One region of the Levilactobacillus sp. FUA 3915 genome, then DNA from elsewhere that is predicted to be linked to it. Evidence: riboswitches for the same ligand, from Rfam matches in the RefSeq annotation. Region 1 holds a riboswitch; the other holds the start of a gene.

What was found. A riboswitch is a leader RNA that binds a small molecule or an ion and turns the genes downstream of it on or off. The one in region 1 is predicted to bind thiamine pyrophosphate.
Positions count from the first base shown of each region.
Region 2: linked by a shared signal. The riboswitch ahead of ACEPST_RS09240 (ECF transporter S component) and the one ahead of thiW (energy coupling factor transporter S component ThiW) in region 1 are both predicted to bind thiamine pyrophosphate.

Region 1 is NZ_CP168704.1:987,843-995,348, reverse strand. Features, by position in the region: gene ACEPST_RS04840 (sensor histidine kinase) at 1-727, shown strand, start outside; gene ACEPST_RS04835 (response regulator) at 720-1,373, shown strand; gene ACEPST_RS04830 (hypothetical protein) at 2,183-2,986, opposite strand; TPP riboswitch at 3,118-3,216, shown strand; gene thiW (energy coupling factor transporter S component ThiW) at 3,289-3,798, shown strand; gene ACEPST_RS04820 (filamentation induced by cAMP protein fic) at 3,871-4,533, opposite strand; gene ACEPST_RS04815 (IS256 family transposase) at 4,646-5,818, opposite strand; gene ACEPST_RS04810 (hypothetical protein) at 6,152-6,631, opposite strand; gene ACEPST_RS04805 (MFS transporter) at 6,749-7,506, shown strand, end outside.
Region 2 is NZ_CP168704.1:1,988,010-1,995,515, reverse strand. Features, by position in the region: gene ACEPST_RS09280 (HAD-IIB family hydrolase) at 1-62, opposite strand, end outside; gene ACEPST_RS09275 (DUF2087 domain-containing protein) at 302-1,054, shown strand; gene ACEPST_RS09270 (GIY-YIG nuclease family protein) at 1,058-1,387, shown strand; gene ACEPST_RS09265 (chloramphenicol acetyltransferase) at 1,399-2,067, shown strand; gene ACEPST_RS09260 (HigA family addiction module antitoxin) at 2,112-2,375, opposite strand; gene ACEPST_RS09255 (helix-turn-helix transcriptional regulator) at 2,400-2,585, opposite strand; gene ACEPST_RS09250 (serine hydrolase) at 3,159-4,331, opposite strand; gene ACEPST_RS09245 (D-alanyl-D-alanine carboxypeptidase family protein) at 4,956-6,128, opposite strand; TPP riboswitch at 6,350-6,439, shown strand; gene ACEPST_RS09240 (ECF transporter S component) at 6,526-7,086, shown strand.

The DNA of each region.
Region 1 (7,506 bases):
CTCCTTAACGTTAAAGAGCTGCAGTTCTGTCAATCGGGGACTCCGACTGGCCCAAAATGAAGAAATCAGTCGCTACGTGGTCAAGGCCAACGAGGAAGACCGTCATCAAATTTCGGCGGACCTCCATGACAACGTTGCCCAGGGGCTGTATTTTGCGACGACCGGGGTCAAACGGTTGGCCAACTGTGACCTCAGCCCGGCCGAACGGCAACAACAGGCCGATGCGATTACCCAGCAACTCCAGGCCACCTTGGCCGAGGTCAAGAACATGGCGCTGGCGGTGCGGCCGTCAGTCATGGACGACTTTGGTTTATTCGCGGCGTTGCGGTCGCTGGCCACCCGCCTGCAGAGCACGACTGGCATTGCGATTTCGGTTGGCGGCAACGCTAAGCCGGAACAGCTATCGTCGGCGATTCAGAGTGCCATGTATCGGGTCGCCCAGGAAGCCATCAACAATGCCGTGAAACATGCCAACCCGCAGGAGATTATGCTCTTATTGGTTGAGCATAACCACTTTATTACCCTCCAAATTATTGATGACGGGGACGGGTTCGATGTGGCTAAACATTCCCAATTTAACGGCCACTCCCTAGGCTTGAGCGATATGCACGAACGCATCAAGTCATTGAGTGGGATTTTCCAGTTGGAATCTACGCCGGGCGTGGGGACCACGGTGTCGGTTAAGTTTCCAGTCTGCACGAGTAAGGGGAGCCTTCAACATGTATAAAGTCTTAGTAGCGGACGACCACGCAATCGTGCGGTCGGGCCTGAAAGCTATCGTGGATGATCAGCCGGATTACCAAGTCGTCGCGGAGGCGGCCAATGGTAATGATACTTTTGTGCGCGCCGGTCAGGGCGATATTGATATGATTATCATGGATTTGAGCATGCCGCCGGGTGAAAGTGGCCTGGTGACGACCAAACGGATTCACAGCCAGTACCCGAAAATTTGGATTTTAATTTTATCGATGCACGGCGAAGAGGATTATGTGGACCAGGCCATTAAGAACGGCGCGTCTGGTTATGTCCTGAAGAGTTCGCCGGATAGCGAAATCATCAATGCCATCACGACCATTGTGAACGGCCGGCATTACGTGGATGAGAACGTAATCTTGCTGAAGTCAGACATCAAGAATATCCTCACGGACGTGAACAAGACCAATCTGTGGGGCCACAGTCCGTTGTCCAAACGGGAGCGGGAAGTCATGCCGCTGGTGGCTTTGGGGTACTCCAACAAGGAAGTGGCGGCTAAGCTGAATATCACGACCAAGACGGTGGAGGCGCATAAGGCTAGTATTATGCGGAAATTGGATTTGACGTCGCACGTCGAGCTAGTCCGCTACGCCATCCACCACAAGTTAATCGAGTTCTAAACTGGCGCCTCCGGGCTGGTGAAAACTGGGCCTGGTCGCTGTGGGGACTGTCCGTTCCCGCCGGTGGGTTCAAAACACCCTGCTGTGGGGCCGGTTCCAGCCTGAGGGGCGGGCTTCCACCTCAACTTTGAGCCGAAGAGCGGTCTCAAAGGTTGTCCCGTGGGCTAGGCTGGGAGAATACCCCAGCCAAGACCACCGACACAGCCGGGCATTTTGACCCGCCTCTGGTCACTGACATTGCTCACAGCTAGGCCCAGTTTTACCATCCCTGCGGCTGGCACGGGTTTAGAACTGAAACTTGTGGTTATGGTCAAGGTGTTGGTTGTGGTTTGGTAGGATTGGACAGAATAATATTCTAAAATAACTATCTATGTAAAAAGCGCGTTCAGGTTTGAGCCTGAGCACGCTTTAATTTTTAGGACGATTCCGAATCAAGTATCTGATGATCCTGTAAATGCTCTCGCCGATAAGGGATACAAACCAGAGACTAAAGTAAATGCCGCTGAGTATTGAGGCGATTAGGCTTAAGATGTTCAGCTTGATTGCTACCAGCTCTAATATGGCAAAAGGGATAAAGAGTGCGTTTAGCAGCTTAAACCATTTAGAGTAGGTGTCAAAAATGTTAACTGGTTTCATGTAAACGGCCTCCACTCCGGCTATCGCTACGAAGAGTATAGACCTAGATTAGTGGTGGATGCTGATTTGCTGAAGTTTACGTCAATAAGGTTAGAATCTTTTACAAACGTAAAGGCCCTGAGAAATTTTCTCGGGGCCTTTGTGTTTGTGTCATGTGTGTGTTTAGTTAGTCATCATTCGTAAAGATACAGCGTGAAGGAAATCTGGCCATTTGTCAGATTACCGCTCGCCGTTGGGTATAAAACGTAGGTCGTATCGTGGTTGGCAACTAGTGCCTTCTCGACGCTGGCGACGATTTTGAGGCCCAGTTGGCCCTTGCCCATCGTTTCCAATTTGGCGTTGTGATGCTGGGGGTCAATCGCCGCTGCTAGATTTGTGATAGCTGGGAGATTGACCGTCGTAATTTTCTCGGCGTCTAAGTTCTTGATCCGCACAAGCTGGATGACGGCGGCCATGGACATTTGGTCGGGCGTCAGGTGATTAGACATGTAGTAATCGTACATCATTGCGAGGTGGTTATTGTTTTCGTAACCATCCTTTTGTAACTGCTTAATGACAAAAAGATTGAGCTGATTCTGGTCAGTAGTGTTCAGGGCCGTTGATAGGCTGAGTCCATCGGTAGCGAGCACTTGCTTGCGGTAAGTCCCGGACTTTAGAAAGCCGTGCCAGACCCAACCCGCAGTCCGTTTGTTCTTACTGACCACGTAGTAGTAACGGGCCACGTGCGTGCCGTGCTGGAGTAGCGCCGTCTTTTGGGCGACCCAGGTCGTGTGCGGAAAGTATTTCGTATTATGTAATTTGGCCGTGTGCTGTTGATTCCACAAATAGTGCGTCTGAGTATCCCGGTTATGGTAGTAGGATGGCCGCGACAGGCTGTAGCTGTCGGTCGTCACGTACTGGCTCGCGTGCGCGGCAGTAGGCCATATTAGAATGGCAGACAGTGTTAAAACAGTTAAGATAACGATCTTTTTGAACATATAATCCCCTCCACTGCCTAGTATACCAGTCTGCCGTTTGATGTGAGAGATAATCCAATTAACGTTCAATCAGTCCAGCATATTATGAGTTGCTTTTGAATTTTACACCCGGTATAGTCGGGATTAACTGAAAAAGACACTAGGGGTGCCAGTCGGCTGAGATGGACACGTGCCAATCCCTTTGAACCTGTTGAGCTAAGACTCGCGTAGGAAAGAGGTCGGTCTGCTGGAAATGCCAGGGGAGCCGTCGTCGTGGGGAACGGGGACTTTTTTGGTAAATTTGCAGTAGGAGTGTGACGAGGATGTCCAAGAAAGTGTATCCGATAACGCTGACCGCCATGTTGGTGGCGTTGGCCGTGATTGGTGGGAGTGTGTTTTCCTTTACGATTGGGGTCGCCAAGGTTGCCCCGGTTCAGCATTTGATCGACGTGGTCTCTGGCGTTTTGTTGGGACCGTGGTGGGCTTTGGCGCAGGCATTTTTGACCTCGGTGATTCGCAATATCATGGGGACTGGCACAGTGTTGGCCTTTCCTGGCAGTATGATTGGCGCGTTTCTTAGCGGCTGGCTCTTCCAGAAAACGGGGAAGCTCCTAGCCGGCGTCTGCGGGGAACTACTGGGGTCGGGCGTGATTGGTGCCTTCGTGGCCTATCCCATGGCCGCTTGGTTGATGGGGACGACCGGGGCCGTCTGGCTGTTTCTACCCAGTTTCTTCATGAGCGCCTTGGTCGGGGTTATCTTGGCTTACGCGCTCTTGAAGAGCATGTGGTCGACCGTGATTGCACCACGATTGGATAAGCTTCAGGGCAAGTAAATGGGTGCAAAAAAGAGTCTGGGACAGACAAAACCCCAGACTCGATTTTTGTGTCCCCACTCTTGCCGTATCTTAAGCTAAATCGAGTCCGTGAATGCAATTAGCGTACAACCAGTCTTTCAGTTGTCGACCGTCATTAGTTTCGTAAAATGGCGCTAACAACTCGTTAAAGGTTTCCAATTGCTGTTCGTTGACGGTGATGATACCGACACCCATGGGAATAGCTAGATAGTTGATGGTCAAGAATGCTGTACGCTTATTTCCGTCCCAGTAAAACTGATTACGCATCATCAACAGCAATAGATCCAGCAAGCATTCAGTCTGTGTTTTGTCTTGCGCTAAAGTTACGTTGATCAGCTCCGGAACTTGGTCTGCAACTGGAATGTCTGGGACGTATTCCGTATCATCTAACGTAACATTGACTGTACGGATATGACCGTGGTCAAGCGAATCAGCTTGGGCGACCAAGCGATTGATCTCATTGCTGATAGCCAGTGAATAGGGGGCCTGATTGTCGATAGCGAATTGCCAACCGCGTTTTAAATTAACGATAGTGGTGATGTCGTCCGTTGAGATGCCAGACACTGACATCCCTTCAACAATGGTCCGCGTCTGAGGTAACGTGGCATGCGTGCCTTCAAACTTGGAAGTCGCGTAGATCAAGTTGACCAGGTTCTTTTTAGCAAAGAACTGCGCTTGTTGCTTAGTCATTTTAAATTTATCTGTAAATTGCATGGTGTCACCTCCTGTAAGGCGTACTCGTATAGTAATATTAGCATAGTTAGGCCCGGGTTTGGGAGTGTCAAATTTTTTGTGTAAATGGAAGTCCTCTCCCATTAGCTAGCTTCTAATACATGGATTCTAACGTATCTTGAATTTGCTTGAAACCTCGATGCGTTCGCTCAAAATTTTGGCCGTTGTAGTCACGAATAACTGTGACCAGAACGCGTTCTAGTGCTGGTTCATTTGGAAATTGTTCTTTCTTCTTTGTCTGCCGTTTTAGCTTCTTGTTGAATGATTCAATGAGATTTGTGCTGTAGATGCTACTGCGTATCGCAGCTGGAAAAGTGAAACAGGTCAAGAGATGAGGATTATTTTCTAGCTTGCCCGTTACTTTTGGATACGCCTTTTGCCACTTGTCTATGAAGTCAGCTAAGGCCTGTTTTGCGTCGTCCATGGTAGCTGCTTGATGGATCAGTTTGAAGTCGTTAAGGACCTCTTGTCGGTCCTTAGTTCGAACGTGAGCTTCAATGTTCCGACTGACGTGGATCAGGCACTGCTGGAGCTTAGCCTTAGGGAAGTGGTCACCAATTGTGTTGGTAAGGCCGACTAAGCCATCGGCCACGAATAAGAGGACTTCTTTTACACCACGCTGCTGAATGTCCACGAGAAGCTCTTCCCAAACGGTACTGGATTCAGTTGGAGCGACTTGGTATGCTAGGACCTCTTTCATACCATTTGGTCGAATGCCAATGGCGATATGCACGGCTTCTTTAGCCACTGAGTCCCGGCGCAGAGGTAAGTATGTTGCGTCCACATAAATGACTGCGTAACGACTCGCTAGAGGGCGCGTCTTGAAGGCGTTGACCTGTTGGTCAACGACCTTCGTGAGGTTTGAAACCGTTTGTGGTGTGTAATGAGCACCATACATTTTCTCAATCAAATCCGCGATCTCACTAGTGGTAATCCCTTTTTCGTAGAGCTGGACAACCGTGGCTTCTAAACCATCCGTTTGGCGTTGATAGCTTGGAATAGTTTGCGTATTAAAGGCGCCATTTCGGTCGCGTGGAACCTCCAAGTTTAGTTCCCCATACTTAGTTTTAAAGGTTCGCAGATAATGCCCATTGCGTGAATTGCCGCTGTTAAAGCCTTGGCGGTCGTAGGGTTCATAACCGAGGAACGATGAAAGTTCCTCGTGCATTAAATCATTGATGGCCGTTTCCAAATGTTGCCGAAAAACTTCGTCCAAATCTTGCTTTTGTGCTAGTGCTGCCATAATTTCTTTGTTAAACTGAGTCATGGGGAAAGCCTCCTATGTCCTATGAAGTGAGTGTGGTTGCTAACTATCATAAGGGAGAGGCTTTCCCTTTTCAATTGCTTATTTTTCTATTTACACATAATTATTTAAACACTCCCGGGTTTTAACTGCTAGGCCTGGTTGAAACTAGGCATAGGTCTTGAGTCTACGTATTCATAATCTCTTTTTGGGGGGTTCAGCGCCTTAAGAATAGCAGGGATTGTCTTCTCTGTGTATACATAAGATTCAAAAAAGGACTGTTCCGAGAAATCATCGATTTCTCGGAACAGTCCTTTTCAATACGTGAGTTAGGAGTTTTGTCCCAGGCGCTTTCGCTTACTTGCGGGTCAAAACGCTGACACTTAATTTTGGTTTATATTGCAGTTGATAGGTGTGGCCGGCGTGCGACTTAAAGGCTTTTCCGGTCTTACGTGTCCCGTACTTTTGTAGCTTCAACGTCTTCCCCTGACGCTGGAGTTTGGTGTAGGCCCACGTTTTTTCAACGCTGTCGTAGGACCGCAAGTGGTAGGCTTGACCAACTTTCTTGTAGGCCAGGCGATTGCCGCCATAGTCGTGCGTACCGTAGTCGTACATCACGTACAACCACTTGGGAATCAAGATCATCGCGTTGTTCGTAATCTCAGTGGTGTCGTGGCCCATGTGCTGCACGCGTGGCTTGGCGTACCAGACACCGCGCAACTGTTTCGGTGTGCCGGGCGTCCATTTGGTTTTGGCCTGAGCCTGCGCCATGGTGGCTTCCCCGCAACCGAGCGCTAGCCCCAAGACAACGATGGTTCCTGTTATAAATTTATTCATAAATAATCCCCTCCGATACCGCCTATTATACCAGAGTGACTGATTAACCGGGAATATGAGGGATGGTGGCCTTTTCCGCGTAAAAGTCTTAAACTTTTACGTAGGAGGTTTTGCGGAGTGAAAGAGCAAGTAACGTTGTCAAAAAAGACCATCTTGTTGATGGCAGTCGTGACGGGGGTCATTGTGGCCAACCTGAACTTTATTCAACCGATTGAAAATTTAATTGCAGCGGACTTCAACCTGTCCAAGGCGGTCGTCGGCACGCTGGCGATGGTCACGCAGCTGGGATACGCCTTTGGCCTGTTACTAATCGTGCCACTGGGGGACATTTTCGACCGATATCGGTTGATTCAATTCATGATGGTATTATCTATTCTTTCCTTATTATTAGCACATTGGGCGCCGAACGCCGGCGTCTTTGCGGTCGCCACGGGATTAGTCGGCATCACCTCGGTGGCACCTCAGATCATCATCCCGTATGCCGGGTACTTGGCGCCGGGACTCCAACGGGGAAAGGTCTTGGGCATCGTTTTGAGCGGCCTATTGACGGGGATTCTCCTGTCGCGGTCCTTTAGCGGATTGCTAGGGAGCATCATGCCCTGGCAGGATATCTACCTGGTAGCGGCGGCCATTGACCTGGTTTTTCTGGTCATCGTGCATTTCCAGTTTCCCCACGACGAACGGGGCCATCAGTATTTGAAATACTGGCCGGTCATTCGCACGCTACCCAAGTTATTTGCGAGTCAAAAACCGTTACGCGGCGCGGCCATCAATGGCTTTTGCCTGTTTGGTATGTCCAACGTCCTGTGGTCCACACTAGCCTTTTACCTCGCTGCGCAGTATCACCTGGGCAGTAGCGTGGCCGGATTGCTCGG
Region 2 (7,506 bases), 1.0 Mb from region 1:
TAGCGTCCGCTGTTATCTAAAAATGTGCCATCTAAGTCCGTCGCTATCAACCTTGGTGTCACGCCACCCATCTCCCCTTCTGGTAAAGCTAACTTGCACCCATCATACCTGGCCGCAAGCCGCTTCGCAACGATGTTTGCTTACAAATATAATGATATTAACTGGCTAAGTGCTGAAGCGTTTGCCAGGCTTAGCGTAACAGTCGTTTTATTTATTTGTTTATTGTGGGTATACGTTTTTTAAATAAATGTTGACAGTTTTGGTAAACATCTGTACACTAAGACCCATTGGAGGCATCATCATGAATTTACAAGACCTTTCCCTCACCGAAATTGAACAGGGATGGCACCAAACCACCACGGCATACGTCTGCAACTACTGTCAGGCCAGCTTTGCCACCGATCAGGTCTTCCCGGTCGCGGACAAATTCTACCAGGCAGCCCAAATGATTCAACAGCACGTCGCCCAGGAGCACCCGGATGCCGTCCACCTGTTGATCAACGATGCTAGTAAGTACAACACCCTAACCGCCAAGCAACGCGAGCTCTTGGCCGCCTTTAGTACCGGGCAAAAGGACGCCGAGATTGCCACCGCGACTGGCGTGGCCGCCGCGACCATTCGCCACCAGAAGTTTACCTTCCGGGAGAAGGCCAAGCAGGCCAAGCTGTACCTCGCCATTTACGACCAGGTCTTCAACCAACCGGCCGTGGCCGACAGTCTGGTCCGCTTCCCCAATCAGGCTGGCACGGAGGACGACCGCTTTGCCATGACGACTACCGAGTACCAGCAGCTCGTCACCAAGTTCTTCCAGTCGACCGATCCGCTGCAGCTGACACGGTGGCCCAAGCACCAGAAGGCGATTCTAGCTGTGCTCAAACGCATTACCAGCACGATTTCCCCAGACCAACACTTCACCGAGGCTGGCCTCAACGACCTGCTTCGGCCCATTTATCCGGATTATCCGCTGATTCGCCGTTACCTGGTCGATTACGACTTCTTCGAACGCACCACCGACGGCAGCGACTACTGGCGGAATCCCAGTTACAAGGAGTAACCCATGAACAAAAAAGACTTGATTCAACAGTACAAAGCCACGCCCACCTTCTACGGCGTGATTCAAATCAAAAATGACCAGACCGGACAAATCTTTATCGACGTCGCCCCCAACCTCCACAACCGGTGGGGCTACTACCAAACCAACCTGAACGGCAACTTCTACCACGACACGCCACTCCAAGCGGATTGGAACGCGCTAGGCGCCGACCAGTTCAGTTACAGCGTACTCTGGAAGAAGGACGCTACCGACGTCGACCATCTTCGCCAAAAACTGCGTGACCTCAAAGCCGAGTGGCTCGACAAGCTACACCCGGCCTATAACCAACACTAAAAGGAGTTTCCATGAACCCATTAAACACGACAACCACCCCCATCGACCCAGCTACCTGGTCGCGGCGGGAATACTTTTACTATTTCACCAAAATGATGCCGACCGGCTTTACCGTGAACGCCGACCTCGACGTGACGGCCACCAAGGATTGGCTCGCCGCCCGCGATTTGAAATTCAATCCGGCGTACCTCTACCTGGTCTCCCGGGTAATTACCGAGATGCCCGAGTTCCGGGTGAGTCGGACAGAAGACGGCCAACTGGTGCGCTACGAGGTGCTCCACCCAAGCTACTCCGTCATGCACACCGACCACACCATCTCCAGTCTCTGGACGGCCTACGACGCCAGCTTCACCCAGTTTTACCAAAACTACCTGGCAGATCAAACCCAATATGGCGACCTGCACACGCCGATGGCCAAGGCGCCCCAGAGTGCCAACACCTACATGATTGGCAGCATCCCCTGGACACACTTCACCAGCTACACGCCGCTGCCCTTCACGCCATTGAACACGTTCTTCCCGGTCATCCAGGCTGGCAAGTTCGTCAACGAAAGCGACCACTGGCAAATGCCCCTCTCCGTGACCATCCACCACGCGGTCGCGGACGGCTACCACGTGAGTCAGTTCTTCACGAAATTACAAAATGCGTTCGATCACCCAGAAACTTGGTTGGTCGACTAATGAAAAGACCGCCCACGGATTTCTCGTGAGCGGCCTTTTTGTGCCTATTGTTCAGCTAAAGCTTGATGGTAATTCTGATCGTACCGAAGCCAAAACGCAGCGGGCACATCGAAGACTTGTGTCAGTGCGCTGGCAAACTCGGGCGTGATTCGCGTATGACCGGCCAACACTTGCCGGACATAAGCGACGGATACCCCCGTCTTTTCAGCCAAGTCCGCTGGCGTGATTTGTAACAGGTCGATGGATTCTTGTAAGGTTTCCCCCGGAGCTATTGGCACGGGGAATCTGTAGGTTTCTCGGTTAGTCATTGTCTGGCACCCTTTCCTTCAGCGCTAATTTCTGCACAAACGCCGGGGTAAGCCTAATCGTCCCGCCAGCACAGCCGTTACGTACGAAACCGAGGTGCCCGTTCGTGGGGCTAACTGTGCTGGAGAGATACCCAGCAGGTCAATGGCCTCTTGCAAGGAGCCCCCTGGCGCTACTGGCTCGGTGAATTCATGTTGATATCGTTCGATCATCTAATCGCTCACTTCCTGTAGTTGGTCCCATCATACCGGGACCACCGGTGAAAAGATAGCAAACGCCCCAACAACCAGATCACCCCAACACTAGTTGGATAGAAAAATAAAAACGCCATCCCATTGTTTCAGGACGACGCTTAGTAATTAGTCAGTTTAAAAGACAATCAATCTGATTAGCCGCCACAGAGACAGGGTGACACTTAATCGGGCTCAACCCGTATCAGCCGCAGAGCTGGGAAAACCGGGCCAGCCGTGGAAGTGACCAGTGACGATCCAAGGTGACGGGAACGGATACCCCCATCCCAGTAACCAGTCACCTCTCACGACGCAGAACGACACAATCCTGGGCTAAACCAGTGTCAGCCGCAGGGCTGGTGAAAATGGGCTCAGCCGTGGGAGTTGCCTTAGCGGGTTCCCCGCTTAGGCAACTGCTATCTTTGAGACGCGCTTCTTAGCGGCTCAAAGTAAGCCCGAAGACCGCCTTTCGGCTTCGGGCGTGCGCCCACAGCGCCACGGCCCATTTTCACCAGCCCGGAGGCGCTGTCCACAAACACAAGTTTAACCCCCAGATTAAGCTTTCATGCTGCTGTAGCTGTAGGCTTGCTTCATCAGGGATTGCGTTTCCGTGAACTCATTAATATCATGCAGCACCACGGTAATCACCCGGTGCTTGCCAGCCTGTTGACCAGTCCCCACGAAGCAGTACCCAGCCAGCGGCGTGTACCCGGTCTTCAAGCCATCAACGTTCAATGACGCCTTGTAGTATTTCCGACCAGACAGCATGTTGTTATAATTGTAGCAGAGTTGGCCATCAACGGTCTTTGACCCAACCGCGCCGTCGGTCAAAATTTGGGGGTAGTCTTGGATCAGGTGCCGCGCAATCAGCGCCACATCCTTGGCGGAGACCATGTTGGCATTGGCTGTCCCGTAGGCGTAACCAAAGGCCTTCAAGTCACTGTTTTCCAGACCGGAAGCCGAGACGAAACTGGCCTTACCCAGGTTCCAGCTCTTGGCTTGCGCGTTCATCTGTTGAATGAACTTAGCATTGCTACCGGCAACCCATTCGCCCAAAGCGATTGCCGCGTTGTTGGAAGAATCCAGCAAGGCCGCGTCATACAGCTCTCTGACGGTGTAAGTGTGCCCCGTTTGGAACACAAAACCGCCGCAGGCAGAACTCTTGCTCATGGCAATCAGGCCCTTGCTACTGGTGTCGACGACCTGGTTCCAAGTAGATGCGTTGCCGTCAACCTTTTGTAAGACCAGGTACAGCGTCATCAATTTAGAAACGGACGCGATGGGCCGCGCCGTGTTGGCACTCTTGGACCAGACGGCCTTACCCGTCGTGTAGTCCATGGCAATAGCGTTCTTGGCGTATTTCAGACCGAATGGCGCCTTTCCTTTGGTCAGGTAGCCGTGCCAGATCCAGCCCTTCACGGAACCAGACTTGTTGGCCACATAATAGTAAATCCCCTTAGAATTACCGTGCTTCAAGGTTGCCTTCTGGGTGGCGTACCAAGTCGTGTTGGGGTAACTCTTCAGCGAAGCAATCTTACGATTATGCGCCTGATTATAAATGGCCCCTGCCGTGCTCTTCTTGTGGTAAGCCGTCTTGGTCATGGTCGCCGTCGACACCGTAGAATAAACGGCCGCATCGGCAGTCACCTGCAAGCTCAGCCCGGCACCCAGCGTCAATACAAACATTAACGCCAGCACCAGCCACTTGGTTTTTCCTGATTTCATCATATGTAGACCTCTCCTCATTAAAAACTTTATATAAGTCACCCTAACACGATAAACGCCGTTCCCACAAGGATTCCGGCCCATCTGTAACTTACTTGTTGGGGACGTAACTTTACCGTAATCCACAAGTTGGTGGCTAAATAACTAGGATGGTTAACGATTGTGGACTCTTCAGTAGACACAATTCAAGCCACGAAAAAGGTCCTACCAAGAAAACTCTCAGTAGGACCTTTTCAAAACAATTTTATGGCTATTACGTGAATCTGACCAACCACAACACAACCCCAGCAGTCAGCCACCTCCACGAAGCAAAACAACCAATCCTGCGGGCTAAACCAGTGTCAGCCGCAGGGCTGGGAAAACTGGGCCGGTCGTGGGAGTGACCAGAGGCGAGCCAAGGTGACCGGCTGTGTCGATGGTCTTAGCTGAGGTTTCTCACTCAGCTTAGAGCATGGGACAGCCTTTGAGACCGCCCCTCAGGCTCAAAGTTGAGGTGGAAGCCCGCTTCTCAGGCTGGAACCGACCCCACAGCAGGGTGCCTTGAGCTCGCCGCCGGGAACGGACGCGACCAGGCCCAGTTTTCACCAGCCCGGAGGCGCTGTCCACAACACAAATTTAAACCCAGGATTAGTTGTTCATGCTGCTGAGGCGGTAGGCGTGATCCATCAAGGACTTCGTCTCCGTGAACTCGTTCTCATCATGCAACACAACGGTGATCACACGTTGCTTACCCTTCTTCTGACCGGTACCCACGAAGCAGTACCCAGCCAGCGGCGTGTAACCCGTCTTCAACCCATCGACCTTCAGTGAGGCGCGGTAGTACTTCCGCCCCTTCAACAGGTTGTTGTAGTTGTGGCAGACCTGACCGTTGACCTTCATCGAGCCAATCTTGCCATCCTTTAAGATACGGGGGTAGCTGGTGATCAGGTGCCGGGCAATAATGGCAACGTCCTTAGCGGAAACCTTGTTGGCGTTGGCCTTACCGTAGCCGTAACCGAACCGCCGCAGGTCGCTGTTTTCCAGACCGGAAGCTGAAACGAAGTGGGCCTTACCCAATTTCCAGGACTTGGCTTGGGCGTTCATCTTCTTGATAAACTTGCCGTTACTGCCGCTGACCCATTTGCCCAGCGCGATAGCGGAGTTGTTGGACGAATCCAGGAATGCCGCGTAGTACAGTTGCTTGACGGTGTAGCTATGATTCAATTTGAAATGGAAGCCCCCACAGTCGGCACTCCGGCTCATGGAAACCAAGCCACGGCTGGTAATCTTGACCTTGTGATTCCAGTTGCTGGTCTTGCCATCAACCTTCTTCAAAGCCAGATATAACGTCATTAATTTAGAAACGGACGCGATGGGCCGTGCGGTGTTGGCGTTCTTGGACCAAACGACCTTCCCCGTCTTGGCGTTCATGGCAACCGCCGCCTTGGCCTTGGTCAAGACAAATGGCGCCTTCCCCTTCTTCAGGTAGCCGTGCCAAACCCAGCCCTTCACACTATTCTTGCTGTTCTTGACGTAGAAATAAACGCCGGTCGACTTGCCATGCTTCAGCGTCGCCTGCTTCGTGGCGTACCACGTCGTGTGCGGGTGGGTCGTTAGGTTGCTGACCTTACGGGTGTGGGCTTTGTTATAAATGGCTCCCTTGGCATGTTTCTTGTGGTAGGCCGTCTTCTTAATGGTTTTCGTGCTGACCGTTTTGTAGGCTGAAGCAGCGTTGGCAGGCACGACAGCGCTGATAGTGCCGCCGACCGTTAAGGCCACGGCAAACGCCATCAGGCCGCGTTTCATATGTAAATTTCTCATGAGTTAAATCCTTCCTATCGTATAATAATTAAGATAACCAACTATTAGAATAGCACTCTTGCCCCGCAACGGATAGCCCGATTAACCGCTTTAGACGTGAAATATCCCGGTCGTAACGAAATTGTAAAAAACGTTTCCATCCTGAATAAATCAACGACTAGGCACGATTATTTTGGGCAATGGTTGCATTTACCCAGCAAATTAGTTACGCTAGAGTCAATCAAATACGACTGGGGTGCCTCACGGCTGAGATCAAACCCATTGAACCTGCTCTGGTTAATACCAGCGAAGGGATGCGTACTTTTATGCTGTCAATGAACCCCACTAAGCACTTTCTTAGTGGGGATTTTTTTCACAATAGACTCCCCTGTCAAAAAATTCTAGGAGGCATCGGGTTATGAAGGCTTGGCATATTAGAGATATTATTTTGGTCACAATTTTAGCAATTTTTATGGGGGTTATTTTCTGGGTCATTAATCCCGTTTACACGTTATTGGCAGCGGCCCTCGCCCCATTTGGGCTCCAACCCCTGGCTAACGAAATTTTGCTGGGTGTCTGGGTCATGGCGGGTCCCCTGGCCGGCTTTATCATCCGGATTCCAGGGGCGGCCACGCTGGGCGAATTTCTCGGCGCCGTTGTGGAAATGTTCCTGGGCGGCATCTGGGGCGCTAGCACGCTGATTTCCGGCGCCGTGCAAGGACTGGGCGCTGAAATTGGCTTCGCCGCCATGCGCTACAAGAAATACAATTGGGTCACGCTGGTTCTGACCGCGCTGACCACCACGATTGTCACCTTCGCCTGGGACCTGGTCCGCAGTGGGTACTCCGCTTACCACTTTGGTTTCCTGATTCTCCTGTTCGCGGTCCGTTTCTGCTCGGTCTTCCTCTTCGGTGGCGTCTTAACCAAGCTGATCACCAACCTACTAGCCCGCGCGCACGTCTTACCAAACGTCAAATAACGGTTGATTTTACCATGCGCTTTACCGGGAAAAGAAAATTGACCGGAACGCTGGGGGCAGGACGGCTTAAACCTCGGCTGAGCCAATTTTCTTTTCCCTCACGGCCGGCACTGTCTGCACCCCAATCAATCATTCTTGAACAATTTTCTCATCCTATTATCCATCCAATCTCTGACCGCACCAAGGGTCAAAGATTACCCAACCGAACACAAGCTTAACAGCTTCGATACCAAATTAATCACAGCTAACTCACGACCACCCACCACAAGGTGAAGGTGGCCCTGAATCCCGTAACCACCAACGTTGCTGGTTACCGCCGTATCAGCCGTGAGGTCGGTGAAAATGGACTCAGCCGTGAGAATTCTCTTAGCGGGGACCTTGCCGCTTAGAGAATTGGCATCTTTGAGACGCGGTTTTCGC